Regions from separate parts of the Mesorhizobium sp. WSM4816 genome, predicted to be linked through region 2. Evidence: riboswitches for the same ligand, from Rfam matches in the RefSeq annotation. Region 2 holds a riboswitch; the other holds the start of a gene.

Region 1 (15,106 bases), on a different contig from region 2:
AGGCTCGGAAGCTCGGAAACGCCGTGACCACACAAGAACGGATCTCGAACGACGACCGAACTTTTCACAACCAGAGCCGCCCATGACCGGCAAGCGACATAGCGAAGAAGTCAAACATGAGAGCGACCTTTTCTATCTGTGTCCGACAGGCGGCCAAGTCGTAGATGCTCGGGACCTGCGGCATGTCAATTGGCACGAGCCGCTGGAACTCGATGCCTGATCTGCTCAAAAGGCACCGCGATGTTCGGCAAAGACCTCCTGGTTCAGATGCTCGACCGCCGCGACACCCTGCCGCCAGACGAGATCGCGCTCATTGAGGCTCTTCCGGTTCGGCCGGTAACTTTCGGACCCGATGAGGAGATCGTCAGGGAGGGATCCCGCCCCACCGAAAGCTGCCTTGTCGCGAATGGGTTCGCAGTTCGAAACCAGGCTATTCGGGAAGGAAAGCGTCAAATAACGGCAATTCACGTGCCGGGTGACTTCGTCGATCTGCATAGTTTACTGCTAAAAGTGATGGATCACAGCGTGAGCGCGCTGGGTTCGTGCGATGTAGTTTTCATTCGACACAAAGACCTGCTTACAGCAATGGGTGGAAGTCCACATCTCACCCGGATGCTCTGGCTTTCGACGACTATCGACGCCTCGATCCAAAGGACTTGGATAACCTGCCTCGGGCGTCGCTCCGCCAAACAGCATCTCGCACATATAATTTGCGAGTTGTATGTCCGATTAGAGATAGTCGGATTGGCCTCTGACCAGAAGTTCGCTATTCCACTGACGCAAGCGGAAATGGGGGACGTGCTTGGTCTATCTGTAGTTCACGTGAATCGGACACTGCAGGAGCTTCGAGCGAAGGACCTGGTTATCTGGAAAGACCGGAGGATTGTTATCCTTGATTTCCAGCGATTGGCCTTACTGGCCGACTTTGATACGACTTACCTAAATCTCTTCCATGAGCCACGGTGACCGCCCTCGGCCAAGACGCGTCGGCGCACTGATGCGGCATCAAGATTTCTCGTCAAATAAACAATGTGAATGAGCCCTCGCTCCGGATCGATTACGGCTGGGTTCAATTGGCACAGTTGACGTCAAAGAAGGATTGCACATGCGTGAGCTCGAAAATCTCATCGAACAGTATGTAAATAGTCGGAGGCGGCGCCATAGTTTCATATCGACGGGGCTCGCCGTTAAGGCGCTCAAACAGACCGTACCGGCATGTTCGGTCTCAGATTCCGACCTGGCGAACATGATTGCCAATCGTGCAATAGACTACAACCTTCCGGTGAGCTTTGACCTTAATGAGAGCTAGGCGTGGCGCGTCATTATGCAGTCCGACCATGAGCCTTCCGAGGCCTACGAAACGGTCAAGGAAGAGGCCGACCGGCAAGGCTCGGGTGGAGATGCAGGCACCCTAGCAGGCAAGGTCGGCAAAGTTGTGGAATCGACCGCAAACAAAACTGAGGAAGCCATTCGCGATCGTTTGCCGGGGTCGTCGGACGGGTCTTCAGCCACCTCGTAGCTCGCCACCGGCCTGAAGGCCAGGTCCATAGGACGTCATCCGGCATCGTCTCCGGCGCGCGCCCGGGCCTTGCGAGAGCAGGTGGCGGGCCAGTCCGCTTTGCTAGGGGGCAAGCTCGTCGACGGCGCCGGCGGTCTCGTCCTTGAACTCGACCTTCGTGCCCGGCTGCACCATGGGGCCGAGATCTTCGACATCCCAATTGGTCAATCGGATGCAGCCATGCGAGAAGGTTGTGCCGATCTTGCCAGGTTCGGGCGAGCCGTGGATGCCGTAGCTTTCGATGGAGAGATCGATCCACACCGATCCCACGGGATTGTTCGGCCCGGCGGCGATGGTGAAGGGACGCTTGGTCTTGACTCCCTTGAAGGCAAAATCCGGATCGTAGTGATAGGTCGGATTGCGCACCACGCGCTTGACCTGCGCCGTGCCGCTTGGCGCCGGCTTTTCATCGCTGCCGATCGAGGCGGGGTAGACTGCGAGCCATTTGCCGGAAGCATCGAGCACGCGCACCAGGCGAGCGCCCTTGTCGACCTCGATGCCGGCTACGCCGGCGGGAGGATCGCCGCGGCCAACATCAGGCACGATCAAGGTCTTGCCGGGCTTCCTGAAGCCGGCGCCCGGATTGAGCATCCTGAGCAACTTTTCGCTGACATGGAAGCGCTCCGCCAGCTTCTCCAACGCGTTGCGATAGGCGAGCCGCCGCAGACGGGCCATCCTCTCCATGCGAGCCGGAATACGCCTGGTGAAAGGTCCGCGCAAATCCTTGCGCGTCACCTCATGGGTGACCAGCACCGGGTCGGCGGAGGTCGCCGTGAGCTTGCGCCAGGTCTCCGCAGTGAGCTTGCCATCGGATCGGAGTCCGTTCGCCTGCTGAAAGGCGGCGAGTGCCTTGGCGAAGTTCTCTGAGAGGCGACCGTCGATCAGCCCCGGCGAGAAGCGGGCGCGATCCAAAAGAATCTGCGCCTTGAGCACCGTCGGATCGACCTCCTTCGGTTCGCCGGCGGTGAATTGGGCCTGATTGACGGTCGCCAGGTCCAGCGTGGCCGAACGCGCCCCGCCGCACGCGACGGCAAGCATCGCGGCGAAGACGAGGAGAAGCCTGATCATCGATAGCTCCCTGGGCCCTGCACAGGAGCCCGCTTCTATGACGCGGCACGGCCCGGTGTGGTTCCTTCGCTCGAGCGATATTCTGATTGAAGCGACCCGGGATTGAAGCGACATGGCCGAAGAGTGGATTGGCAATGGATCGCTTGACTTAACGCCGTCAGCCCACCTCGCGCAAAATGAAGTCGTGCAGCATCTTGGCCGCCGGCGAAAGCACGCGATTTTTTACGGTGATCAGACTGTATGGCCTGACCTCGATGTCGAATTCGGTCTGGACGACGTCGATGGCGCCGGCCAGCCCCTCGGGGTTCTGGATGAACTTCGCCACCTGGATCGACACCGGCGCGATGGCGTCCGACTGCGCGACCATGACCAGGGTGAGCAGCAGCGAGCTGGTGTTGAGGATGCGGTCCGGCAGCGCGATGTTGCGGTTCAGGAAATTGCTCTCCATCGCCTGGCGCAGCGGCGAGCCGCCCGACTGGAAAACCCAGTCATAGGCGGCGGTCTCCTCCAGCCGCACCGCCTTGCCCTTGGCCAGCGGGTGGCCGCGGCGCACGATGAGGCAGGCTTTCTCGACGCCGATGACGCGGGCCTCGAACAGCCGCGGATTGAGGTCCTCGGGGATGCGCGCGATGATGAAATCGTGACGTGTGGCGATCAGTTCGCGCGCCAGCACATTGGAGGTCTCGACCTGCATGGTGATCTCGATACGCGGATAGATGCGCCGGATCTCGCGGATCGCCGGCACGGCGAGCTCGATTGCAGGGGCCGTCACCGCGCCCAGGAACACCGAGCCGCCCTTGCCCGCCTTGAGCTCGGATATCTCGCGGTCGACCTCGCGCATCTCGAGCAGGATCGAACGTGCGCGCCTCGCCAACGACTTGCCATAGGGCGTCAGCGTGATGCCGCGTGGCAGCCTCTCGCACAGCTTGACGTCGAGCACCGCCTCCATCTCGGCGATCATGCGAGAGGCGGCGGGCTGGGAGATGTTCATGACCTGGGCTGCCGCGCTGACCCGGCCATGGTCGTCGAGGGCTGCGATCATGCGCATGTGGCGCAGACTGAGGCCGCTGCGCAGCAAGGTCTCACTCCTGCCGGGACGTTGCCCATAACCATCCGAAAGTCCGCCAGAATCCCGTAGCGCCGCCATGATCTCCGTTTGCTCCTCGCTGGTGACCGGCCGGCAATCCCGGCCCGATCTTTTGGCCACTTTCAATTCTTTTGGCCACTTTCAGTATACCAGTTTGGGTATAGCAACTACCAAAGATCGCATTTGACAGTTATGGCAAAGCGCCACACCTTTGCGCGTCCTGAAACCTGACCGTCGCCAGCGAGAAAAATCGCATCGACCGGAACCAGAGTCTCAGGGCCGATTGGGAGGATACCGGAGATCGATTTGGCGGCAGCGGCGCGTTTTGGCGCTCCTGCACGATCGCGCGGCCCACGAAACCCAGGGTGCGCGTCCATCAACCAGGGAGAGTTAATGTGAAGATCATCAAGACACTGGCCGCCGTCGCGGCCCTTAGCATCGCGGCCATGACGGTCCCGGCGCAGTCAGGCGAAGGCCTCATCGGCGTGCTGATGCCGACCAAGACCTCGCAGCGCTGGATCAACGACGGCGACGCCGTCAAGTCCCAGCTCGAGGCTCTGGGCTACACTGTCGACCTGCAATATGCGCAGGACGATATCCCCAATCAGCTCAGCCAGCTCGAAAACGAAATCACCAAGGGCCCAAAGGCACTGATCATCGCCTCGATCGACGGCACCACCTTGTCGGACGCGCTGCAGAAGGCGGCTGACGCCGGCGTCGTCGTCGTCGCCTATGACCGGCTGATCAAGAAAACCCCGAATGTCGACTACTACACCACGTTCGACAATTTCGGCGTCGGCGTCATCCAGGCGAAATCGCTGCTCAAGGGCCTCGGCTATCCCGAGAACAAGGGTCCGTTCAACGTCGAACTGTTCGGCGGCTCGCCTGACGACAACAACGCCTTCTTCTTCTACGACGGCGCCATGTCCGTTCTTCAGCCGCTGATCGACGACAAGACCCTCGTCGTGAAGTCCGGCCAGATGGGCATGGACAAGGTCGGCACGCTCCGCTGGCTGGCAGCCACCGCCCAGGCCCGCATGGACAATCTGCTCTCCGCCCACTACTCGGATGGCAGCCGCGTCGATGGCGTGCTCTCGCCATATGACGGCCTGTCGCGCGGTATCATCGCCTCACTGCGCGCCGTTGGTTACGGCACGGCCGATCAGCCATGGCCAATCGTCACCGGTCAGGACGCCGAAACCGCTTCGGTCAAGGCGATCATCGCCGGCGAGCAGTACTCGACCGTGTTCAAGGACACCCGCGAACTCGCCAAGGCGACGGTCGAGCTCGTCGACAAGGTGCTCTCGGGCGGCAAGCCGGAAGGCCTCGACACCAAGACCTACAACAACGACGTCAAGGTCGTCCCCTCGATCCTGCTGACGCCGCATGATGTCGACAAGTCGAACTACCAGGAACTGGTGGTCGATTCCGGCTACATCAAGGCCGAAGAACTGAAGTAACCGCAGACGTAAAACCCGGGGTCCTGCGCAACGCAGGGCCCCGCTTCGTCAGTGAACGACCCCGGTATGTTTCCGGACCTCGCAGGAGTGGTATTGCCGATGGCCCAGACGATTTTGGAGATGCGTGACATCACCAAGACGTTTCCCGGCGTCAAGGCGCTTTCGAATGTCAACCTCAGCGTCGAGGAAGGCGAGATCCACGCCGTTGTCGGCGAGAACGGCGCCGGCAAGTCGACACTGATGAAGGTGCTGTCGGGCGTCTATCCAGCCGGCACCTATGATGGCGAAATCGTCTATCGCGGCGATGAGTGCCATTTCAAAGGCATCCACGACAGCGAGCGCCGCGGCATCGTCATCATCCACCAGGAACTCGCGCTGGTGCCGATGCTGTCGATCGCCGAAAACATCTTCCTCGGCAACGAACACGCCAGCTACGGCATCATCGACTGGAACGCCAACGAGACGCGCACCAGCGCTCTGCTCAAGAAGGTGGGCCTCAAGGAAGACCCCAAGACGCTGATCACCAATATCGGCGTCGGCAAACAGCAACTGGTCGAGATCGCCAAAGCGCTCAGCAAGGAAGTGCAGTTGCTGATCCTCGACGAGCCGACGGCGAGCCTGTCCGAAAAGGACAGCCAGGCGCTGCTCGACCTGCTGCTCGAATTCAAGCGGCAGGGCATCACCTCGATCCTGATCTCGCACAAGCTCAACGAAATCAACCGGGTCGCCGACAAGGTCACGATCATCCGCGACGGGCGGACGATCGAGACGCTGGCCAAGAAGGACATCTCGGAAGACCGCATCATCACCTCGATGGTCGGCCGCTCGCTGGACGACCGCTATCCGTCGCGCGAGCCTGACATCGGTGAGGTCGTGCTCCAGGTGAAGAACTGGTCGGTCTATCATCCGATCCATGCCGAGCGGCAAGTGATCAAGGGTATCGATATCGACGCCCGCAAGGGTGAGGTGGTGGGCATCGCCGGGCTGATGGGCGCCGGACGCACCGAATTCGCGATGAGCCTGTTCGGCCGCTCCTACGGCCGCGGCATCACCGGCGAGGTGCTGCTTAAGGGCAAGCCCATCGATGTCTCCTCTGTCAGCAAGGCAGTCGAACACGGCATTGCTTACGTCACCGAAGACCGCAAGACCTACGGTCTCAATCTGATCGATCATATCAAGCACAACATCACGCTGGCCAATCTTCCCGGCGTGTCGCGCCACAGCGTGATCGACGACATGCGCGAGCTCGCCGTCGCCAACGACTACAAGGCCAAGACCAACATCCGCTCGTCCAGCGTTTATCAGATGACCGGCAATCTTTCAGGCGGCAATCAGCAGAAGGTGGTGCTGTCGAAATGGCTGTTCGCCAATCCGGAGGTGCTGATCCTCGACGAGCCGACGCGCGGCATCGACGTTGGCGCCAAGTATGAAATCTACACGATCATCGCGCGGCTCGCCTCGGAGGGTAAGGCGATCATCGTCATCTCGTCCGAGATGCCCGAACTGCTCGGCATCACCGACCGTATCTATGTCATGAACGAAGGACGTATCGTCGGCGAAATGGCGGCGAGTGATGCCAGCCAGGAAAAGATCATGCGCGCCATCGTTCGCGGAGAAGGAAAAGCATCATGAGCACCGAAAGCGGTCCCGTCCCGAAAAGTGGCGTCGCCGAAGATGTGCAGCAAGGGCCGCGCATTGCTGTCTCGGCGCTGGTCACCAACCTGCGCGAATACGGCCTGATCCTGGCGCTTATCGCCATCATGGTGTTCTTCCAGTACACGACGTCCGGAACGCTGTTCAAACCGGTGAACTTGAGCAACCTGGTGCAGCAGAACAGCTTCATCATCGTGATGGCGCTGGGCATGCTGCTGGTCATCGTCTCCGGCCATATCGATCTCAGCGTCGGTTCCGTCGCCGGTTTCATCGGCGCGCTGGCGGCGATGATGATGGTCATCTGGCCTCTCGGCCCTTTCAGCAATCCGCTGGTGGTGTCGATCATCTGCCTGATCGTCGGTGGTGCCATCGGCGCGGCACAAGGCTACTGGATTGCCTATCACCGAATACCGAGCTTCATCGTCACGCTGGCGGGGATGCTGATCTTCCGCGGCATCTGCCAGGCGCTGCTGGGTGGGGGGTCTTCCGTGGGGCCGCTTCCGGTCGGCTTCAAGGCGCTCAGTTCCGGCTTCATTCCCGACGTGATCGGCTCATTGACGCTGATACCGCCGGTGGTGAACGCCGCCGGCAAGACAATCGTCGGCAGCGGCCTGACGCTGCACATGACGACGATCGTGCTCGGCATCGTCGCCGTGGTCGCCTATGCTTATTTCGGGCTCAGGGCACGGCGCAGCCGCGAGCGGCATGGCTACGAAGCCGAGCCCTTCTCGCTGTTCGTCGTCAAGACCTTGGTGACCAGCGCCCTGGCGCTGTTTCTGGTCTACCAATTCGCCACCTACAGGGGCCTGCCAATCGTTCTCGTGGTGATGGGCGTGCTGATTGCGCTGTTCGTTTTCGTCACCAAACGCATGACGGTCGGCCGTCGCATCTACGCAATGGGCGGCAATGCCAAGGCGGCGCAGCTATCGGGTATCAAGACCGAGCGGCTGACCCTGATGGTGTTCATCAATATGGGCGTGCTCTCGGCGCTCGGCGGGCTGATTATTGCGGCGCGCCTTGGCCAGGCGGTGCCGGCGGCCGGCCTCGGCAGCGAGCTCGACGTCATCGCCGCTGTGTTCATCGGCGGCGCTTCGGCGATGGGCGGCGTTGGTCAGGTGGTTGGTGCGGTGGTCGGCGGTTTCATCATGGGCGTCATGAACAACGGCATGTCGATCATGGGCGTCAATGTCGATTGGCAGCAGGTGGTCAAAGGCCTGGTGCTGCTCGGCGCCGTGGTCTTCGACGTCTACAACAAAAACAAGGCTTGAGGGCGAGGGAACTCATGCATGTCGCCAGACGTGTGCAGCGTGTTGGGACAACGGTATGCATGAAAGCAAGGATTAAAGCGGGCCCGTTTTCAAACGCGGCGCGCTTTTAGGAGGCACGGGTCACATCGCGGCGCTGCCGGGCGACGCAAGGAAGTCCCCCCAGGGGACCGGGCCCGCGAGCGCAATCCGGACGAAGAATTTCACCCGTGGCGCGGACACCGTCCGAGCTGCGCCAGGAACAGCTTGCAAGACCGGCAGGCCGGCCAAGGCAATTGAGAGAGGGTACGTCATGCTGATTTCCCAGATCCTCGACGAGGCGGAGACCATCCGCGTCGTCGCCCGCAACGGCGGCAAGACCAGAATCATCAACGGCGCCCGCAGCGTCTATTCGCTGGCGATGGAGGCCGCGCGCACCGGCACCGGGCTTGTCGCCCTCATCGAGCGCAAGGGTTTTGGCGAAGCGGTCGACCTCGATGCCGCCTACAAGAAGGGGCGGCTGTTGTCGCCGATCAACCATCCCGACCCGGCGCATCTCCACCTCACCGGCACCGGGCTGACACATCTCGGCTCCGCCGCGACCCGCGATTCCATGCACAAGAAGCTCAGCAGCGACGGCGAGGAGCAGCTCACCGATTCCATGAAGATGTTCCGCATGGGGCTGGAGGGCGGCAAGCCGGCCAAGGGCCAGACCGGCGTGCAGCCGGAATGGTTCTACAAGGGCAACGGCACCATGGCAGTGGCGCCCGGTGCGGCACTTCTGTCGCCCGCCTTCGCCGAGGACGCCGGCGAGGAGCCGGAAGTCGCCGGCATCTATGTCATCGGCGACGACGGCGTCCCGTTCCGCGTCGGCTTCACGCTGTCAAACGAGTTTTCCGATCACGTCACCGAGCGTGTGAACTATCTTTTCCTCGCGCATTCCAAGCTGCGCAACGCTTCGTTCGGGCCGGAGATCCTGATCGGCGAGCTGCCGTCCGACGTCAGGGGTTCCTCCCGCATCCTCCGCGACGGCCAGCTGCTGTGGGAAAAACCGTTCCTGTCGGGCGAGGCGAACATGTCGCACACCATCGCCAATCTCGAACATCACCACTTCAAGTATTCGGCCTTCCGCCAGCCGGGCGACGTGCATGTGCACATGTTCGGCACCGCGACACTGTCCTTCGCCGACGGCGTCAGGACCGAGGCCGGCGACGTCTTCGAGATCGAGGCCAAGGATTTCGGCCTGCCGCTGCGCAACCCGCTTGAAATCGAGCAGCCGGTGAAGGTGGCGGTGAAGGCGCTTTAGGCGCCAACCTTCTCCTTCTCCCCTTGTGGGAGAAGGTGGATCGGCGCGCAGTGCCGAGACGGATGAGACACATCGCCCGGCGCCGGGCGCCATCGTAGATGAAAGGTGCGCGGGCCGCTTTCTCTGGTATATCGGTTTTAAAATCGAGCCCTGGCCCAAGTCGCTATCCGATTGAAATGAAACAGAGTTTGAAGTTACTTTCATGGCAGGGGTGCTGGAAGGAATGAGACGTTGGTGTCCCCGGAACACCCTCATCCGACCGAGCTTCGCTCGGCCACCTTCTCCCACAAGGGGAGAAGGAAGAACGCGCAGCTTCGACCTCTCAATAAATATCGAAGTCGAAATATTTGGCCTGGATCTTCTTGTAGGTGCCGTCTGCGACGATCGCGTCGATCGCGGCGTTGAGCTTTTCGCGCAGCGCATTGTCTTCCTGGCGCACGGCGATACCGGCTTCGGTCTCCGTGCCCTTGACGTCGCCGACCATCTTGCAGCAGTCGTCGCTCGACTTCTTCATCCAGTCCATCAGCACGAATTTGTCTGAAAGGACGGCATCGAGACGGCCGTTCATCAGGTCGGCGACCGCCTCCTCCTGGGTTGGATAGAGCTTCGCCTCGGCGCCGGCCTTGCCATAGACATCCTGGGCATAGTCGGCCTGGGTGGTCGAAGCCTGGGCGCCGACCGTCTTGCCGGCGAGTGCCGCCGGTTCGGTCGAGGCAATATCGCTGTCCTTCAAGGCCACCAGCGAAAGCGGCGTCGTATAGTATTTATTGGTGAAGGAGACCTGCTTCTTGCGCTCCTCGGTAATGCTCATGGACGCGATGATGGCGTCGAATTTTTTGGCCTGGAGCGCCGGGATCATGCCGTCCCAGTCCTGCGTGACAAGTTCGCATTCGACCTTCATCTGAGCGCAAAGCGCATTGGTGATGTCGATGTCGAAGCCGACGAGCTTGCCATCCGCGGTGATGGTGTTGAACGGCGGATAGGCGCCTTCAGTGGCGATCTTCAACTTTTCCTGTGCTTGCGCCGACAGCGACCCGACTGACATCGCCAGCATGACGGCTGTTGCTGCCGATGCGATCCATCTTGAAATCTGCATTTTTTGTTCCCCTTGTTCCAACCGTATTGACGGCTAAGACAGCCAAGCACGACCCGTAAGGTCAGGCAAGCATGGTCTGATCATAGCGGGCGATCAGCGCGCGGCGCGAAAATGCTTGGACAGTTTCAGGCCCTGCGCCTGATAGTTCGAGCCGAGATCTGTGCCGTAGAGCGCCTGCGGCCGCTTCAGCATGTGCTCGTAGACCAGCCGTCCGACGATCTGGCCGTGGTCGAGGATGAACGGCACTTCGTGGCTGCGCACTTCGAGCACGGCCCGGCTGCCGGTGCCGCCCGAGGCCGAATGGCCGAAACCCGGATCGAAGAAACCGGCATAGTGGACGCGGAATTCGCCGACCAGCGGATCGAAGGGCGTCATCTCGGCGGCATAGAGCGGCGGCACATGCACCGCTTCCTGGCTGACGAGGATATAAAATTCGTCCGGATCGAGCACCAGTTCGCCGGCGCCGCTCTTGTAGAGCGGGTCCCAGAAATCGACGACATCCTGCGCGGCGCGCTTGTCGACATCGACCAGGCCGGTGTGGTGCTTGCCGCGGTAGCCGACCAGCCCGTCCTTGTCGCCATCGAGGTCGATCGACAGTGCGATGCCGCCGCCGGAAATGTTCGGCGGCTCGGTGGCGACGAGCGTCTCGGCACGGTGCAATTCGTGCAGCTCGCTTTCCGACAAAAGCGCATTGCCGGTGCGGAACCGTATCTGCGACAGCCGCGAGCCGGCGCGGACGATGATCGGAAAGGTGCGCGGGCTGACTTCGAGATAGAGCGGGCCGTTGTAGCCGGCAGCGATCTTGTCGAACTCGTGGCCGCGATCGGTCATCACCCGGGTGAAGATGTCGAGCCGCCCGGTCGAGCTTTTTGGGTTGGCCGAGGCGGAAATGTTTGCCGGAAGCGCCAGGCTCTCGAGCAGCGGCACGATATAGACGCAGCCCGTCTCCAGCACCGCACCATCGGTGAGATTGATTTCGTGCAGCTTCAGGCGGTCGAGTTTTTCAGCAACCCTGTGGTTGGGGCCGGGCAGGAAGGAGGCGCGCACCCGCCAGGCCTTGTCGCCAAGCCTGAGGTCCAGGCTGGCCGGCTGGACCTGGTCGGCGTCGAGCGCGCGCGGCGACTTCAGCGCGCCCGACTGGTACAGCGCGGAAATATCCTGATCCGGAAGAATGCCTGTCTGCCGCAAAGCTGGCTCCGCTCGAAGGCCGGGCGTGGTCTCGTCTTGTCGCAGGTTCTTGCCGTGGAACCCGCTGGTACAAACCTCTTAATCATGCCGGCAATTGACGCAAGCGCGGTGCAGGTCTAAAGGATCGTTATCCCGTGGTGATTTGGCCGGTCGGCTTGCAGCCACGTTAAACAAGTCGCTAAAGGACCGTCGGGCCGAAAGGCCGTACGACCGGTTGCGACTTTCGCGGCCGGTTTTTTTGTGTTTGGACCATTTTTTGTGTTTGGAACAAGGTGATGACGAGCAAAACGCGCAACTGGAAGCCTCAGACCGCCCTCGTGCATGCAGGAACGCTGCGTTCCGGCTTCGGCGAAACCTCCGAGGCGATGTATCTCACGCAAGGCTATGTCTACGACACGGCGCAGGCGGCGGAAGCCCGCTTCAAGGGCGAGGAACCGGGCTTCATCTATTCGCGCTATGCCAATCCGACGGTCGACATGTTCGAGAAGCGCATGTGTGCGCTGGAAGGTGCCGAAGATGCCCGCGCCACCGCATCCGGCATGGCGGCGGTGACGGCGGCGTTGCTGTGCAGTGCCCGGGCCGGCGACCACATCGTGGCGGCGCGCGCGCTGTTCGGCTCCTGTCGCTGGGTGGTCGAGACGCTGGCGCCGAAATACGGCATCGAGGCGACGCTGGTCGACGGCACCGACATCGCCAATTGGGAAAAGGCGGTCAGGCCCAACACCAAGTTGTTCTTCCTTGAAAGCCCGACCAATCCAACGCTGGAGGTCGTCGACATCGCAGCTGTGGCCTCGCTTGCCGATTCGATCGGCGCGCGGCTGATCGTCGACAACGTTTTTGCCACGCCCTTGCAGCAGAAGCCGTTGCAACTCGGCGCCCATATCGTCGTGTATTCGGCGACCAAGCACATCGACGGTCAGGGGCGCTGCCTCGGCGGCATCATCCTGTCGGACAAGAAGTGGATCGACGAGAATTTGCACGACTACTTCCGCCACACCGGTCCCAGCCTCTCGCCCTTCAATGCCTGGACGCTGCTGAAGGGCTTGGAGACGCTGCCGCTGCGCGTGCGCCAGCAGACGGAAAGTGCCGGCCGGATCGCGGACTTCCTCGCCGAGCGATCGGAAATTGTCCGCGTCATCTATCCCGGCCGCGCCGATCACCCGCAGGCGGCGATCGTCAAGAAGCAGATGTCGGGCGGCTCGACGCTGATCTGCCTCGACGTCAAGGGAGGCAAGCAGGCGGCCTTCGCCTTCCAGAACGCGCTCGATGTCGTGCTGATCTCCAACAATCTCGGTGACGCCAAGAGCCTGATCACCCATCCGGCGACGACGACACACAAGAATCTGAGCGACGAGGCGCGGGCCGAACTTGGCATCGGGCCAGGCACGCTCAGGCTGTCCGTCGGACTGGAGGACACTGACGACCTGCTCGAAGACATCGAGCAGGCCTTGAAAGCCGCCAGGTAGGGATACGCGCCGAACTGCTGCGCTCTGATCTGCAAAGCAGGCGGGGTCAGGCGCCCGACGGCGTCTCTTCCAATTCCGCAACGGCGCTGGTTTGGATGGTCATCGTGTTGCCGCGCCAGTCGACGGCACCGCTGAGCCAGCCGCGCACCCAGATGGCGGGAAGCATCACGTCCCGCGCAACCATCGCCGGCATCATGCGCAGCGACAGGTGCCAGCCCTTGGCCGAGGCGAGAGCGCATTCCGGCAGATAGGCGACTATCAGCACGGCGATGGCGGTAGCCGGCAGGCTGAAACCGGCGCCTGCTGCCGCAACCAGCGCAAGCACCAGCGGCGGCGCCGCTCCGATCAGGATCTCGGGCGCGAAAAACAGTGGGAAGGTGACGCGACGGAGGCGTGCCCAGCGGGCCTGGCGCGACCAGATTTCGCCAAATGTGCGCAAGCCGAGCGGCTGTTCGAAGGGCGCGGCAACGAGATTGACGCGCAGTCCGAGCCCGTTGACCAGCTTGGTCGCGGCGGCATCCTCGGCAATCTCGGCGGCAAGCGCACGGATGCCGCCATTGGCGTCGAGCAATGGCTTGTTCCACAGCATGCTCTTGCCCTGGGCGAAACCGAGGCCGAGCGCCTCGCCGGTATATTGCCAGCGCGCCTGCAGCGTGTTGAGGAAAGCGCATTCGACCTCCGCCCAGAACCCGTCCGGCCGCGAGGCGATCGGCGTCGAGCAGACGAGGCCGGTGTCCTGCCGCCATGCCGTCATCAGATGCTGGACATAGTCCCTCGGCATCAGGACGTTGGAATCGGCAAGGATGACCCAGTGGTGGCGCGCGGCCTCCCAGGCCTTCACGCAATTGTTGAGTTTCGGATTGCCGCTGATGCGGTCGTCGCCGACCAGCAGCCGGGCCGGCACGGCCGGAAAGCGGGCTATCGCATCGGTGATCGGCCCGACCACCGGGTCGTCGGCATGGGCGACGCAGAAAATGAGCTCATAGTGCGGCCAATCGAGCGAGAAGGCGCGCTCGAGCGTCTCCTCGGTAAACGGCTCGACGCCGCGCGACGGCACGACGATCGACACCGGCGGCGCCTCGACGGCTGGCGGCGTGATCCTGCCAGGCCGCTTCAGCTTCAACGAAGCGAGCAGGATGCTGGCGAGATTGACAACAAGCAGAGCTATGGAAAGCAAGGCGGCTGTGACTGTCAATTCCATCAATATCTGGTCGCTCCAGAAAAAACCGGCCGCATGAAGCCGTTTTCAACAGTTCGACAGAATGCTGAGTCGCCCGGCCCTGCACACCATCCCCGGCCCTGCACACCATCATTGTCACGTGTCACTTAAATGACATTGTTGTTCGGCACCTGCGCTTAACAAATTCGGGCAACGATGGCAGACACCGAGGGGACGCACCCCGTTGACCGAACTGCGGAGAGGGTCGAATGTTCCGTCTGCATAGTGTGGAGTGATTTATGTACAGCGCCGTCACGCGCGACATCGAAGTGCAGGTCAGGCCGTTCTATCTGGAAGATCGCTCCGACCCGCCGGAGAACCGCTATGTCTGGGGCTACCAGGTGACCATCGACAACCAGTCGGATGAATTCGTGCAGCTTCTGTCGCGCTATTGGCAGATCACCGACGGCACCGGCCGGGTCGAAGAGGTGCGCGGCGCCGGCGTTGTCGGCGACCAGCCTGAACTCAATCCCGGCGATAGTTATCAGTATACGTCTGGCTGCCCACTCTCGACGCCATCCGGCATCATGGTCGGCCACTACACGATGCGCAATAAGCGGGGTGAGACGTTCGACGTCGCCATCCCCGCCTTTTCGCTCGACCTGCCGGGCACGCGGCGGACGGTGAACTGAGGCTCACTTGGGCTTCTCGCCCCAGGGCGAGGGGCGAGAAACCAAGCTCTGCGAAGGCACCGAGGCAGCACTGACGCCGGCTATTGAGCCGCAGCAAATTCCGCCGGGTCGAAGTCATATTGCTTCGAG
Region 2 (15,106 bases):
CATGCATGTGCTGCCGCCGGTGCTGTCGGGTGGCGAGAAGCAGCGCGCCGCAATCGCCAGGGCGCTGATCGAGCAGCCCGAAATCCTGCTTGCCGATGAGCCGACCGGCAATGTCGACCCGCCGCTGGCGCGACGCCTGTTGCGGCTGTTCATCGAACTCAACCGGCTGGGCACCGCCGTGGTGATCGCAACGCACGACCTCGGCCTGATGGAACAGGTCGACGCACGCCGCATGATCCTGTCCGGCGGAAGGCTGGATATCTATGACTGACCTGTCCGCTCGCCATGTCGAAGACCAACACACTGAGAGGGCCGGGACGCAGCGCGTTCAGCGCAAGATGGCGCCGATCGTGCCGGCGCAGAACATCGCCGGCCGGGCGCTGGTCCTGGTGATCGCCATCATGACGTTCCTCTCCTGCCTGACTTTCGGCGCGGTGACGCTGGTGCGCGACACCGCCTCGGTCTGGGAGAACCAGATCTCACGCGAGGCGACGATCCAGATCAAGCCGATGGACGGCCTCGACATCGAGGCAGCCCTTGCCCAGGCCTCACAGATCGCCGGCGAATTTCCTGGCGTGAAGAGCGCCAGGATCGTCGACCGCGATGCCACGGCGCGGCTTTTGGAACCCTGGCTGGGTTCGGGTCTCAACATCGACGAGCTGCCGGTGCCGCGTCTGATCATCGTCACCATAGACGAGACCAACCCTCCCGATTTCGCCGCAATGCGCGCCGCGATCACGCCGAAACTGCCCAGTGCCTCGCTTGACGACCATCGCACCTGGGTCGACCGGCTGGTCGCCATGGCCCGCACCACGGTGACCATCGGCATCGCCGTGTTGGCGCTGATGCTGGCGGCAACCGTGCTGACCGTGGTGTTCGCGACGCGCGGCGCCATGGCCGGCAACGGCCACATCATCGAGGTGTTGCATTTCGTCGGCGCCGAAGCGCGCTTTATCGCGCGCGAATTCCGCCACCACTTTCTCGTCACCGGCATGAAGGGCGCCGCCGCCGGGGGTGCGGCGGCGGTGTTCGTCTTCATCGTCTTCTCGTGGTGGTCGTCGCGAAACATGGCGACGCCGCAGGCCGATCAGGCGACCGCCCTGTTCGGCAATTTCGCCATCGGTTCGGCGGGCTATCTCGGCGTTGTTCTCATGGTGCTGGTCATCGGTGCGCTGACGGCGGCAACCTCCCATGTCACCGTCGTCACCTATCTCAGCGACATCGATGTCCGCCAGCCGGACGCAGGGTGATCACGGATAGAGAATTAGCGTAACGAAATTTGTGCTTTCCGACCTACTAAACGCCGTATTTCGGAGTTAACGATAAGGACGATGGACGCGCGCGACTCGACCGGAATGGCTGGACAGTTGCCCTTGGTGATCACGCGTTCAAGCGAGCGCGTCAAGCCCGGTCGATTGGCGAGCGCGCTGCGCATCTCAGCTTTCTTTCTGCTCGTGCTGGCAACGTTGTTTGCCGGCGGCTTTGGCTGGTTCGCCAGCACCGTCAGCCGTCTCGCGACGCCCGCCAATCCGGCAAGGGCCGATGCCATCATCGTGCTGACCGGCGGCCATTCGCGTCTCGACGCGGCCATGGGCCTGCTGGCGTCCGGCAAGGGCGAGCGGCTGCTGATCAGTGGCGTGCATCCTTCCGCCAGCCGCCGCCAGCTTCAGGTCGCGACCCGCGGCGACAAGGAATTGTTTTCCTGCTGCGTCGACATCGACCGTGCCGCGCTCGACACGATCGGCAATGCCGAGGAAAGTGCCAAGTGGGTGGAAGACCACGCCTATGGCACCGTGATCCTCGTCACCAACAACTATCACATGCCGCGCAGCCTGCTGGAAATGGGCCGGCTGCTGCACAAGGCCAAGCTCGAGCCCTATCCGGTGGTCAACAGCAATCTTGGCAATGGCGGCTGGCTGACCAAGCCGAGAGCCTTGCGCGTGCTGTTCACCGAATACAACAAATATCTGCTGGCGCTGGCGCGTGGCATCGTGCCGGTCAAGCCAACGCCAACCGGCATCGCGCTGGCCGAGGCTGTTGCGCCGAACTGAGCCGATCTGGAACCGGCAGCGCTATCATTCCTTGAGCGTGGCGCTTGAGATGCTGCGCAGTCGCGCGATCTCGTGTTCGAGACGTTCGATACGATTGTCCCGCTCGGCCAGCGCCGCCGCCACATCGGCCGCTTCGAAACGCTGTGGAATGTGCTGCGGGCAATTGGAATCCCAAGCCGAAACCGTGAACAGGATGATCTGCTCCGGGCGCGCCTTGTAGCCTTCCGGCATCAGCTTCGCCATCAGTTCGGTGTCCTGCTCGACGACCCGCGCGCTGCCCCAGATCTTGATGCGCTGCCGATGCGCATAGTCGATCAGGAACAGGAAAGCCCGCGGGTTGTCGTCCAGATTGCCCTGGGTGATGAATTGCCTGTTGCCGGAGAAATCGGCGAAGCCGATCGTCCGCTCGTCGAGCACCTTGAGGAAGCCGGCCGGCCCGCCGCGATGCTGGATGTAGGGCTGGCCCTCACCATTGGCCGTCGACAGGAAGACGCTGGTCTGCGCCTCGATGAAGGCGGCGAGATCGGGCGTGATATCAGCTTGCCAACTGCCGCGCTCCTCGACGCGGGCATAGGCCTCGCGTGAGCCTTTGCGGGCCTGGATCGCCTTGACGGTTGGCGTAAAGGCGACATCGCTGGTGAAGACGTGAGCATTCATGGAAGGCCTCCTTTGAAGCAGAGCTGCGAGCCAGAGCCAGCGAAGAGATAACGCCTTCCATGTTCCGGATGCAGATGGCATTAATGCAAGAAAGCCTTCCAATTTCCGGGTGAAATATGGATCGCCTCGAGGCCATGTCACTTTTCGTCGCCGCGGTGGAGGCCGGCAGCCTTTCGGCCGCCGGGCGCCGTTTCGGCATCCCGCTTGCAACGGTCAGCCGCAAGGTCTCCGACCTGGAGCGGCATCTGAAGACGCGTCTTCTGAACCGCTCGACGCGGCAGCTGACGCTGACCGACGCAGGTCACGCCTACCTCGCTGCCTGCCATCGCATTCTCGACGAGGTCGGCGAGGCCGAGCGGATCGCCGCCGGCGAATACAGCGCGCCGACGGGTGAACTGATCATCACCGCACCGATCGTCTTTGGCCGCCTGCATGTGCTGCCGGTCGTCACCGGCTTTCTCGCTGCCTACCCCGACGTAGCTATTCGGCTGATGCTTGCGGACCGGATAACCCAGTTGACCGAGGAGCACATCGATCTCGCCATCCGCATCGGCCAGCTTCCCGACTCCAGCCTGGTGGCCACCCGCATCGGCTCGATTCGGCGCGTTGTTTGCGCGAGCCCTGCCTATCTGGCCGAGCACGGCACGCCGCGGACGCCGAAAGACCTCGCGGCACACGACTGCGTCACCTTCGAGGGACTCACCGCTCCCGCCGCATGGACTTTTGCCACAGGCAAGACCGACCTCACCGTTCCGATCCGCTCACGGCTTCGGGTCAACACCGCGGAAGCGGCGATCGATGCCGCGATTGCCGGCATCGGGTTGACGAGGGTGCTTTCCTACCAGATCACAGCTGCAGTGCGGTCGGGCACCCTCCGCGCCGTGCTGGAGGCATTCGAGCCGCCGCCATGGCCGGTCAGCCTTGTGCATGCCGGCCAGGGCCTGCTGCCGGTGAAACTGCGTGCGTTCCTCGATTTCGCCGCCCCACGCCTGAAGAAACGGCTGGTGCAAGCGACGTGGCAGGCCTGACGAACGGATCGCGGCTTCACCAAGGCGGATAGATCTCCGGCCATCGCACCGTTTCCTTTTTGCCCGCGCTTGGTGTAACCAACGCACACCTCCTCACCGGGCTCTTCCTGCATGCTTTATGTCCGCTCGCTGGCGTTCAACTTCGTCTTCTACGTCAATCTGATCGTCCAGATGATCCTCTGGACCCCCTACTATTTCCTGTCGCCGCGCCACCGCGCCTGGTTCGTGCCGAAATTCTGGTCACACACCAGCATGTGGCTCTATGACAAGATCGCCGGCACCAAAAGCGAGATCACCGGCCAGGAAAACCTGCCCGAGGGTTCCTTCATCCTGGCGCCGAAGCATCAGTCCTTCTGGGACGCGATCGCCTTTTTCCCGTTCCTGCAGGATCCGATCTACATTCTCAAGCGGGAACTGACCTGGATCCCGTTCTTCGGCTGGTACATCCTGAAAATGCGGATGATCCCGGTCGACCGCGGCAGCCGCTCGAAGGCGCTGAAAGCGGTGGTCGCCGCGACCAGGCAGGAACTGGCGCGCAATCCCCGCCAGCTGATCATCTATCCCGAGGGCACGCGCCGGGCGCCGGGCGACGAGCCGGCCTATAAATACGGCATCGTCGAGCTCTATATCCAGCTTGGCATTCCGGTGGTGCCGGTCGCCCATGTCGCCGGCCTCTACTGGCCGCGGCGGAAATTCCTGCGCTATCCCGGCACGATCAAGGCCCGCTTCCTGCCGCCGATCCCGGCGGGTTTGGGCAAGGAAGAATTCATGGAACGGCTGATCGGCGAGACGGAAGCCGCCTGCGACCAGCTGCTCATCGAGGCGTCCCAGGCGCCCAACCCGCCGCCAATGCCGCCGACGGCGGTAAAGCGGCTGGGGGAACTTGGCTCCGATACCCCGACCTGAACCATCTAAGCTTGCGGCACTGTCCCCTAGGGAATCACAGCCAGCGCCGTGGTCAAAACCAGTGTTGCCGCGAACGTCAGATTGATGATCCGCGAGGCCAGCGGCTTGCGCAGGAAGCGCGCAAACGCTGCCCCGGCGAGAAGCCACAGGACATGGATGGCGACGATCATCGAAGCGAGGACCGCCAGCCTGAGCCCTGCATCGAGCTCACCGGCGGACGACGTGCCAGCAAATACGGCGGCAATCGCTACATAGGCTTTCGGGTTGGCGACGGCCAGAAGAAACCCGCCGAGGAATGTGGGACGCGCCGCCCCGCCGCTACGCGCGGCCAGAGGCGGGGCCGTTGCTATTTTGAAGGCGAGGTAGAGGATGTAGGCTGCGGATGCCACCGCCAGGAGCGGTGTGAGCGTCGGCACAAAGGTGAGCATGGCCGTAATGCCCGTCGCCACGAGCAAAAGCACGGCGACCGTACCAAGAATGATGCCCGAGGCGTAGCGGAGCGAATCGCGCAGGCCGAAGGCGGCGCCGACGGCGGTGACGCTTATCGTCGCCGGCCCCGGACTGCCCATCACGACCGCCGATGCCAGCACAAGCGCGAGCAATTGCTGCCATAGTTCCGGATGGGAAAAGACCTGTTCGGCCATCTGTATACCAGTATCCAGGCGCGATGCCGGCAATGGTATGGCAGGGCACAGCAGGGTGTCTTGAACGGTCGTGCAGGGAGCGTTCCGACTCAGGCCGCGCCCGGTTCTTGGCTGCTGTTTGATCAAGCCACCGCTTCGCGCTGGCGCCTAAGCACTCGTGCTGTCGAGCTCGACGATATCGTCCGGACCGAACTCCAATGATGCGGCGCGGACGAGGCTGTCGACCTGTTCCAATGTCGTGGCGCTGGCGATCGGCGCGGTGACGCCGGGCCGCGCAATCACCCAGGCGAGCGCCACTTCCGCCGGCTTGGCCGCGTGACGTGCCGACACGGCGTCGAGTGCCGCCAGGACGCGCATGCCGCGCGCGTTGAGATAGTTCTTCACGTCGTCGCCACGCGCGCTTTTGCCGAGATCGGCCTGGCTGCGGTACTTGCCGCTCAAAAACCCCTTGGCGAGGCTGAAATAGGTGATGACGCCGATATCCTCGGCCATGCACAGATCGCGCAGCGGCCCATCGAAGGAGGCGCGATCGTAGAGATTGTATTCCGGCTGCAGCACCGAATAGCGCGGCAGGCCCCGCAAGCTTGCCACGTCCAGCGCGGCGCGCAACTGGCCAGCATCGAGATTGGAGGCGCCGACGTGGCGGATCTTGCCCTTGTCGAGCAGCTTTTGATAGGCGCCAAGCGTTTCCTCGTAGGGGGTGGCCGGGTCCGGCCAGTGCGACAGATAGAGATCCACGACTTCGGTCTGCAGCCGCTGCAGCGACGCATCGATGGCCTTTTCGATATAGGCAGCGGAGAGGTCTTTCCTGCCCTGCCCCATGTCCGACCCGACCTTGGTGATCACCACAACCTTGTCGCGATTGCCGCGGCTTTTCATCCATTTGCCGATGATCGTTTCGGATTCGCCGCCCTTGTTGCCGGGAACCCAGCGCGAATAGGCATCGGCGGTGTCGATGGCGTTGAGGCCGGCGCCGACGAACCGGTCGAGCAGATCGAAAGAGGTTTTCTCGTCGGCGGTCCAGCCGAAGACGTTGCCACCCAGAACCAGCGGCGCGATGGACAGGTCGGTTTGACCGAGACGACGTTTCTGCAAGACTGATCTCCGTGGGGAATGGAAAGAAGCGGGCGAAAAGCCCCGTGACCGGCTTAACCTATGGCGGGCCGCACCAACGTCAAAGGGCCGGCCGACTTTTCCACCGACCAGCGCTTCACAAAGGCGCGATCCGTTTCGCCACCTCTTCCAGCCAATGGTCGCGGATCCCCAGCGCCTCGAGGTGCTCCAGCGTGCTGGACACATAGTCCTCATTCTTTCCCGACTGGCCAACGGCGCCGCGAACGACGCTCGCCGCATCGGCCGCATCGAGCGCACCGGCATATTGCTCGTGGCTACGGTCGACGACATAGGCGACAGCCTCGACCGTCTCGCCTCCGTCTGTGTCGCCCCCACCCTTGTCGGCCTCACGCGTGTCCCCCTTGTCGAGGCGAATGCTAAGCATGCGCTCGAGATAGACATTGGTGACCAGCTCGCGTTCGCGCAGATAGGTGATGACCTCGTTGCGCAGATCGCCGGGGACGCGGAAAGCCAGCCCGATGCAGGAGCCGCCACGGTCGAGGCCGAGCACCAGGCCGGGCCGTTCGCGCGTGCCGCGATGCACGAAGGAGTAGACGCACAGCGAGCGGCGGTAGCCATGGAGGCGGGCCCGCCGCGTCTCGACATGCGCAAATCCCGGCCGCCAGATCAGCGAGCCGTAGCCAAAAACCCAAAAATCGCCCATATCGCCAAGCCTGGTTGCAGCACCGCACTGGAATCGGTGTTTTTTCAATCCGTCTCCGTCTACCCGATCTTGCCGGAAACGACACCTCTGCAACACGCGCCAACGAGAGCCGCAGCATGACGTCAAATGACGAACGCCCGCCGAATTTTCTCCGCCGGCTGTTCTGGCTCGGCGTTTTCATCGTCGTGCTGTTTTGCCTCTACAGCGCCGGCTGGTTCTACCTGGCAGACAAGGTCAAGAGCGAAGCCGGCAAAGCGGTGGCCGAACTCAACGGCAATGGCATCGAGGCGGACTGCGTCAATCTCACGGTCAGCGGCTACCCCTTAAGCTTCGCCGTTACCTGCGACAGCCTGGCTTATCAGGACGACAGCAGGAACGTCGCCGCCTCGCTCGGCAGCCTCAAAGGAGTCACGCACGTCACCCAGATCCTGTCCCCTGGCGCCGACCTGCAGGGGCCGCTCAGGACCTCCGTGCCGGGGATGGCACCGCTGTGGATCGACTGGGATAATCTGCGAGCGAACGTCAAACTGTCCTGGCCCCTGCCCCGGCGCGTTTCACTGGAGGCAGAGGCTCTGTCAGCCCAGACCGATCCCGCCGATGGCACAGACCCGGTCGAGCTGTTCAGCGCTGGGACAGCGGCCGGAGAATTGCGTCCGAACGGCCAGGACATCGACTATGCCGGGAGTTTTACCGATCTCGAAATCGATCCGGGCGCGATCGATGGCCGCGTGCTGCCGCCGCTCGACGGCAGCGGCGACGTGACGCTGAAGAACGGCGTGGCGCTGATCAAGACACAAACAGAGAGCCTGCGCGGCCAGGCGGTGGATATCGGCAAGCTCGATCTGTCGTCGGGAAGCGCGCGCGTCACCGTTTCCGGGCCGGTCTCGGTCGATGCCGACGGGCTGATCGACGCCGATTTGATGATCAGGCTCAGCGATCCGAAGGCGGTGGCGGAAATCCTCGGCAAAGCCATTCCCGAGCAGAAGAGCCAGATCAAAACCGGCTTTGCCGGGCTGGCGCTGCTTGGCAACGAACCGTCGATGCCGCTCAAGATCGTCAAGGGCAAGGCCTCGCTCGGTTTTATCCCGCTGGGCAGCATCAAGCCGGTCGATTAGGCGATGATTGCGAACCTCCAGTTCGGAAAGACCATGGCCAAACAGGAAGATAGATGAACCGCCCGGTGAAGCTCCTGAGTGTTGGCGCGCTGACGCTCGATACGATCCTTCGCGTCGACACGCTTCCGGCGCGTCAGGGCAAGTTCATCGCGTCCGACGGCGTCCAGATCGCCTCGGGCATGGCTTCGAGCGCGGCCTGCGCCGCACGCCGCCTCGGCGCGGAGGTATCGCTGTGGGCGAGCGCGGGAGACGACCTCGTCGGCGATCAGCTGGTCGCAGGCATTGAGGCCGAAGGCGTCGATTGCAGCTTTGTCCGGCGCGTCGCCGGGGCGCGGTCGGCACTGTCGGCCATCCTGGTCGACACGCATGGCGAGCGCATTATTGTTCCGTTCTATGACAAGCTCGCGCAGGCCGACCCCGAAGCGCCCCCCACTGAGGATCTCACCGCATTCGACGCCGTCCTGGTCGACGTGCGCTGGCCGGGCGCGGCAGCTCTGGCCCTGACGGCGGCGCGCGCAAACGGCCGTCCAGCCATACTCGATGCCGACACCGCGCCACGGGCCGTGCTGGAACGGCTGTTTCCGCTCGCCACGCATATCGTCGCGTCGGAGCCGGCGGCGTTCATCCTCTGCGGCGAGGAGCAAGGCACGCAAAAGGCCTGTGAAGCGCTGGCCAGGCGCACCGATGCTTTCGTAGCGGTGACCGGCGGCGCAGCGGGAAGCTGGTGGTTCGACCGCTCGGTGGCGTCGGTGCGCCACGTCGCCGCGCCAAGGATCAAGGCAGTGGATACGCTTGCCGCCGGCGACGTGTTTCACGGCGCCTTTGCCGTCGGGCTGGCCGAGGCGATGCCGATCGAACGGACATTGCGGTTTGCCAGCGCCGCCGCCGCGCTCAAATGCCTGCGCTTCGGCGGCAGGCTGGGCGCGCCGGACAGGGCCGAGACACTGGCGATGATGGCGGCTCACTGGCCGGATTGAGCGCGAGGCGGCCTTCAAATCGGATGGTACCGCCGCTCTATCTTTTGCTTGAGCATCGGATTTCACCTAAAACCGGTACGGGTCCGATGCTCTATCCCTTGGCCGGATGCTCGACTGCCTGCCGGCCAAAGTCCGGCACGTCGATGTCCTGGCCGGCCTCGATGATCGAGCGGCGCACGGCGCGGGTGCGGGTGAACAGGTCGAACAGCTTTTCGCCGTCGCCCCAGCGGATCGCCCGCTGCAGCGAGGCCAGATCCTCCGAGAACCGCGCCAGCATTTCGAGGATGGCATCCTTGTTGTGCAGGCAGACGTCCCGCCACATCGTCGGGTCGGACGCGGCAAGGCGCGTGAAGTCGCGAAAGCCGGAGGCCGAATATTTGATGACCTCGGACTTGGTCACCGACTCCAGGTCGTCGGCGGTGCCGACGATGTTATAGGCGATGATGTGCGGCAGGTGCGAGACGATGGCCAATGTCATGTCGTGATGCTGGGGATCCATCGTGTCGATGTTGGAGCCGCAGCGGCGCCAGAATTCCGAGAGCCTTTCCAGCGCCTCGGGATCGGTGCCGGGTAGCGGCGTGAAGATGCACCAGCGGTTTTCGAACAATTCGGCAAAGCCGGCGTCCGGGCCCGATTTTTCAGTGCCGGCCAGTGGATGGCCGGGAATGAAATGCACGCCGGCAGGCACATGCGGCTGCATCTGCGCGATGACCGACGCCTTGGTCGAGCCGACATCGGTGAGGATCGCGCCCTGCTTCAGCGCCGGTGCGATTTCCTCGGCGACCTCGCCCGAAGAACCGACCGGCACCGAAACGATGACCAGGTCGGCATCGCCGACCGCCTCTTTCGCATCCGACGTGTAGAAGGAGCCGAGGCCGAGTTGTTTCGCCCGCGCCAGCGTCGTTTCGCTGCGCGTCGAGATGGCGACATGACCGGCAAGGCCTTCGCGATGGATTACGCGGGCCAGCGACGAGCCGATCAGGCCGATGCCGACCAGCGCGATCTTTTCGAACATCGGTGATGTCATGGTGTTCTAGCTTTTCAAAAATGTCGCGAGGGCGGCGACAACGCCGCGATTGGCCTCTTCGGTGCCGATGCTCATGCGCAGCGCATTCGGGAAGCCGTAGCCGGAAACACGCCGCAATATGTAGCCGCGCGCACAGAGGTAATCGTCCGCAGCTGCCGCCGAATGTTTTTTGTCTTCGGGAAAGTGGATGAGGACGAAATTGCCGACGCTCGGCGTCACCCGCAGTCCGAGCCTGGTCAACTCCTGGCTCACCCAGGTCAGCCAGGTCTCGTTATGCGCCACGCTTCGCTCGACATGGGCACGGTCGCGGATCGCGGCAATGCCGGCCTCGATCGCCGTCGCGTTGACGTTGAAGGGACCCCGCACCCGGTTGATCGCATCGATGACATGCATCGGCGCGTACATCCAGCCGATCCGCGCGCCGCCGAGGCCGAGCTTGGAGAAGGTGCGGGTCATGACCACGTTTTCCGCGCCAGCCACGAGTTCGACGCCGGCTTCATAGTCGTTGCGGCGGACATATTCGGCATAGGCTGCATCAAGCACCAGAAGCACGTTTCGAGGCAGGCCGGCATGCAGGCGGCGCACCTCCTGGAACGGCAAATAGGTGCCGGTCGGGTTGTTGGGATTGGCGAGGAAAATGATCCTGGTACGCGCCGTTACCGCAGCGAGGATCGCGTCGACGTCGGCGCGCTCATTGGTTTCCTTGACCGAGACCGGGACAGCACCTGCCGACTGGATGTAGATCTTGTAGACCATGAAGCCGTGTTCGGTGATCACAGCCTCGTCGCCGGGTGCGAGATAGGTCTGCGCAAGCAGGCCCAGAATCTCGTCGGAACCGTTGGAACAGACGATGTTCGCCGGATTGAGGCCATGCACCTCGGCGATCGCCTCCCGCAGGCGCCTGGCGGTGCCGTCGGGATATATGTCGAGCTTGGCCGCAACGTCGCGCGCGGCTTCTATCGCCTTCGGCGAGGGGCCGAGCGGATTCTCGTTCGACGACAATTTATGGACCTTGGCAACGCCGGCCGGCGCCGTGCTTTTGCCCGGCACATAGGCTTCGATGTCCATGATCCCCGCGCGGGGCGTTGGACGTGCCTGATCCGATGCCTGGTTCATATTGCAAAAATCCGTCGAGAACGCTTCCGCTGCTCCAACGCGATGCGAATTTCGGATCCGCCACACTGGAAGCCGCCGCGGAAATACAAGCCGTGGCCTGGAATGTCGAGAGGCGGCAATGATCGGTGCGTGACTGGCCGTTGACGCCGAGGCGCGCCGGTCCTAAAGAAAGGCGAAATCCCGTGGTGATTTGGCCGGTCGGCTTGCAGCCACGTTAAACAACTCGCTAAAGGGCCGTTTGCATCCTGTAACCGGCTTTGCGAAGGCAATGCCGGTTTTTTTGTTGTCCGCAGCCGGCCGGACAGTCGCATCGACCCGAAAATCGCAATCGACTTTCGGAAAACACGATGGGTTGATGTAAGAGGATGCGATGGTCGCGCTGCGCACGAAAAGAACCAACAACGAGGCCGACGAGCCGTCGAGCCCGGTGTTGCGTTTCGGTGCCGACAAGCCGCTCAAGCTCGATGCCGGCACGCTGCTGTCACCGTTCCAGATCGCCTACAAGACTTACGGCACGCTCAACGACGCCCGCTCCAACGCCATCCTCGTCTGCCATGCACTGACCGGCGACCAGCATGTCGCCAGCACCAATCCAGTGACCGGCAAGCCGGGCTGGTGGGAAGTGCTGATCGGCCCCGGCAAGATCATCGATACCAGCCGCTTCTTCGTCATCTGCTCGAACGTCATCGGCGGCTGCCTCGGCTCGACCGGCCCCGCCTCGACCAATCCCGCCACCGGCAAGCCGTACGGGCTCGACCTGCCGATCATCACCATCCGCGACATGGTGCGGGCGCAGTTGATGCTGGTCGACCATTTCGGCATCGAAAAACTGTTCTCGGTGCTCGGCGGCTCGATGGGCGGCATGCAGGTGCTGCAATGGGCGTCAAGCTATCCGGAGCGCGTTTTCTCGGCGCTGCCGATCGCCACCGGCGCGCGCCATTCCTCGCAGAACATCGCCTTCCATGAGGTCGGCCGGCAAGCGGTGATGGCCGATCCCGACTGGCATGGCGGCAAATATTTCGAACAAGGCAAGCGCCCGGAAAAGGGACTGGCTGTGGCGCGGATGGCCGCTCACATCACCTATCTGTCGGAGGCGGCCCTGCACCGGAAGTTTGGCCGCAATCTGCAGGACCGTGAAGCGCTCACCTTCGGTTTCGACGCCGACTTCCAGATCGAGAGCTATCTGCGCCATCAGGGCATGACCTTCGTCGACCGCTTCGACGCCAACTCCTATCTCTACATGACACGGGCGATGGACTATTTCGACCTCGCCGCCGACCATGGCGGCCGGCTCGCCGATGCCTTTGCCGGCACCAAGACCCGTTTCTGCCTGGTCTCCTTCACCAGCGACTGGCTGTTCCCGACCGAGGAGAGCCGCTCGGTCGTTCACGCGCTGAACGCGGCCGGCGCCTCGGTGTCCTTCGTCGAGATCGAGACCGATCGCGGCCACGACGCCTTCCTGCTCGACGAGCCGGAGCTGTTCGCCGCCATCAACGGCTTCATCGCGTCGGCGGCCCGCGCCAGGGGGCTCAGCGCATGATCCTGAAAAGGCGCAGACTTTTCGGATCACGGTCATGCGCCAGACAAAAGGCACGATCATGAGTGTCAACCACGCCCAGCGCGTCGACCTCGAAGTCGTCGCCGATCTCATCCCGCCGCAGTCGCGGGTGCTGGACGTCGGCTCCGGTGATGGCCTGCTGCTCGAATTGCTTCAGGCAACGAAGCAGGTCGACGGCCGTGGGATGGAACTGTCGCAGCGCGGCGTCAACGAATGCGTGGCACGCGGCCTGTCCGTCATCCAGGGCGACGCCGACAAGGACCTCAAATTCTATCCCGACAAGGGTTTTGATTTCGTCGTCCTGTCGCAGACCTTGCAGGCGACCCGCAACCCGAAGCTGGTGCTTGACGAGTTGCTCAGGATCGGCAAGCACGCCATCGTCTCCTTCCCCAATTTCGGCCACTGGCGGGTACGCCTTTCGCTGTTCGTCGAAGGGCGGATGCCGGTGACCAAGGACCTGCCCTATTCCTGGTACGACACGCCCAACATCCATTTCTGCACCATCCGCGACTTCGTCAATCTCTGCGAAGAGCTCGGCGCAACGGTGGAAAAGGCAACCGCGCTCGACGCCAATGGCCAGAAAATCGGCCTGTCGATGCCATGGTGGTTCTGGAATTTCTTTGGCCAGCAGGCGGTGTTCCTGCTGAAGCGGTAACGGCGGCCATCGCTTCGGCCAGCCGGCCGGAGTCCGGAGACATCTGGGACGGATCGCCATTCGTCGAGGTCTAGCGATCAAGTTCCGGAAAATACGGATCGGAGAAAAACCGCCGACCGCGCTCGCCTTGCAAACAGTCGACCGTTGCTGCCGCATCGACCGGGACGGATCCGGGATCGGCCCCGGGACCGGCATTAGGATCGGTAACACCGCTGACCTCGAGGACCAGCTTGCGGCGTATGGCGGTCACGAATTCCGAAGCGGCATAGACCGGCAGCACGAAGGAACCTGGCCCGCCTGTGACGCACTCGGCATAGTATTGGTCGAGATGGCTGAAGCTGGGCGACGGGCTGATCAGGATCGGCAGGCCATTGATGACGATGCCCTTTGCTATCGCGGCGTCGCGTGTCGTGGCGACGGGCATCCCGATATTGTTGGGGCCATCGCCTGAGATGTCGATGACGCTGCGCGTCGCGTCGAAGGCGGCTCCATCCAAAAGCTTGGCGCCGAACGCGAGCGCACTGGAAATCGAGGTGCCGCGAAAGCTCCTGAACGGGCGCGCCTCGATCTTGCCGGCGAATACCTCGGCGCTCTCGGCATCGTCGATGACCTGCCAGGCAATGACGGCGTCGTCGCGGACGGTGCCTGCCCATTCGAAATAGGCCAGCGCAATGCGGCCGTTCACGCCCGAACGCACCGCATTGATGAAGTCGGGGTGGCGCAGCGCCTTGACATAGCCGGCGCGCTGCAGGGCGAATTCCTTTTCGTCCATCGAGTGCGAGATGTCGACCGCCAGCACCAGTTCGACGTCCACGGCAATGGTGTCGGCGGGCGTGGCCAGTGGTGCTGCCTGAGCGCAGGCTAGGCAGGCAAGCAGGCTGACGCAGGTCGCCCAAAAGCGCGCAGCGGTTTTGGGGTAACGACAAGCATCGAAACAAAGACTCAAAGCGTGTCGCATGAATCCAACGCCGCAGGCTTCCGAACGATGCCGGCAATCTTTCGCCGTGATCACGGCAAAATAAAGCTTACGGCCGGCTATGCCTGTTGGCGGGCTTTGGCGACGGCCGGGGGTGGTTCGATCGCGCCGGCCCTGACACGGACTGGCTTGAGAGCCGGTCGCTCGAAATCTCTCACGATCGCCAATGAGCGCGGGAAGAATTCAATGTTGTGCTGGCCACGGCCGATATTGAGGATCGCGGCGTCGGCAAGACGCGCCTCCAGCATCGACAGCACCCGCCGCAGCGTCGCGCCGTCGAACGTGTCCAAAGCCTCATCGATGATCACCCATTTCGGCTGCCGCAAGACCAGCCGGGCAAAGGCAAGCAGGCGCTGCTCGTCATCGCTCAATTCGCGCTCCCAGCGCGCCGACCGGTCGAGCGAGGATGACAGCCGCCCGAGACCGACCTCGGCAAACACCGCCGAGATCTCGGCGTCGCTGACCGCGGCATCGGCGTGGTCGAGCACCTCGCGCAGCGTGCCGAGCGGGAAATAGGGTTTTCGGGGAACGAAGGCCGGCACCTCTCCGGCCGGCATGCCGATCCGCCCGCTTCCCCATGGCCACAGACCGGCAATGGCGCGGAAGAACAGCGTCTTGC

What was found. A riboswitch is a leader RNA that binds a small molecule or an ion and turns the genes downstream of it on or off. The one in region 2 is predicted to bind S-adenosylmethionine.
Region 1: another riboswitch for S-adenosylmethionine. It lies ahead of AC0L3H_RS06960 (O-succinylhomoserine sulfhydrylase); the one in region 2 lies ahead of metX (homoserine O-acetyltransferase MetX).

What each region holds. Positions count from the first base shown of each region.
Region 1 covers NZ_JBVVQR010000004.1:145,949-161,054, forward strand. Annotated here, with positions in the region: gene AC0L3H_RS06910 (DUF3606 domain-containing protein) at 1-86, shown strand, start outside; gene AC0L3H_RS06915 (Crp/Fnr family transcriptional regulator) at 268-966, shown strand; gene AC0L3H_RS06920 (L,D-transpeptidase family protein) at 1,622-2,626, opposite strand; gene AC0L3H_RS06925 (LysR family transcriptional regulator) at 2,784-3,773, opposite strand; gene chvE (multiple monosaccharide ABC transporter substrate-binding protein) at 4,109-5,173, shown strand; gene mmsA (multiple monosaccharide ABC transporter ATP-binding protein) at 5,273-6,805, shown strand; gene mmsB (multiple monosaccharide ABC transporter permease) at 6,802-8,094, shown strand; gene araD1 (AraD1 family protein) at 8,384-9,376, shown strand; gene AC0L3H_RS06950 (ABC transporter substrate-binding protein) at 9,699-10,472, opposite strand; gene AC0L3H_RS06955 (2'-deoxycytidine 5'-triphosphate deaminase) at 10,566-11,660, opposite strand; SAM riboswitch at 11,785-11,862, shown strand; gene AC0L3H_RS06960 (O-succinylhomoserine sulfhydrylase) at 11,936-13,126, shown strand; gene AC0L3H_RS06965 (ceramide glucosyltransferase) at 13,173-14,327, opposite strand; gene apaG (Co2+/Mg2+ efflux protein ApaG) at 14,585-14,977, shown strand; gene AC0L3H_RS06975 (Hsp33 family molecular chaperone) at 15,058-15,106, opposite strand, start outside.
Region 2 covers NZ_JBVVQR010000006.1:71,547-86,652, forward strand. Annotated here, with positions in the region: gene ftsE (cell division ATP-binding protein FtsE) at 1-271, shown strand, start outside; gene AC0L3H_RS09710 (cell division protein FtsX) at 264-1,250, shown strand; gene AC0L3H_RS09715 (YdcF family protein) at 1,332-2,051, shown strand; gene AC0L3H_RS09720 (pyridoxamine 5'-phosphate oxidase family protein) at 2,076-2,708, opposite strand; gene AC0L3H_RS09725 (LysR family transcriptional regulator) at 2,825-3,736, shown strand; gene AC0L3H_RS09730 (lysophospholipid acyltransferase family protein) at 3,848-4,642, shown strand; gene AC0L3H_RS09735 (LysE family translocator) at 4,669-5,286, opposite strand; gene AC0L3H_RS09740 (aldo/keto reductase) at 5,434-6,381, opposite strand; gene AC0L3H_RS09745 (gamma-glutamylcyclotransferase) at 6,497-7,063, opposite strand; gene AC0L3H_RS09750 (DUF2125 domain-containing protein) at 7,180-8,178, shown strand; gene AC0L3H_RS09755 (sugar kinase) at 8,232-9,155, shown strand; gene AC0L3H_RS09760 (prephenate/arogenate dehydrogenase family protein) at 9,247-10,182, opposite strand; gene hisC (histidinol-phosphate transaminase) at 10,189-11,298, opposite strand; SAM riboswitch at 11,471-11,548, shown strand; gene metX (homoserine O-acetyltransferase MetX) at 11,669-12,838, shown strand; gene metW (methionine biosynthesis protein MetW) at 12,897-13,511, shown strand; gene AC0L3H_RS09780 (DUF1194 domain-containing protein) at 13,582-14,388, opposite strand; gene AC0L3H_RS09785 (ABC transporter ATP-binding protein/permease) at 14,547-15,106, opposite strand, start outside.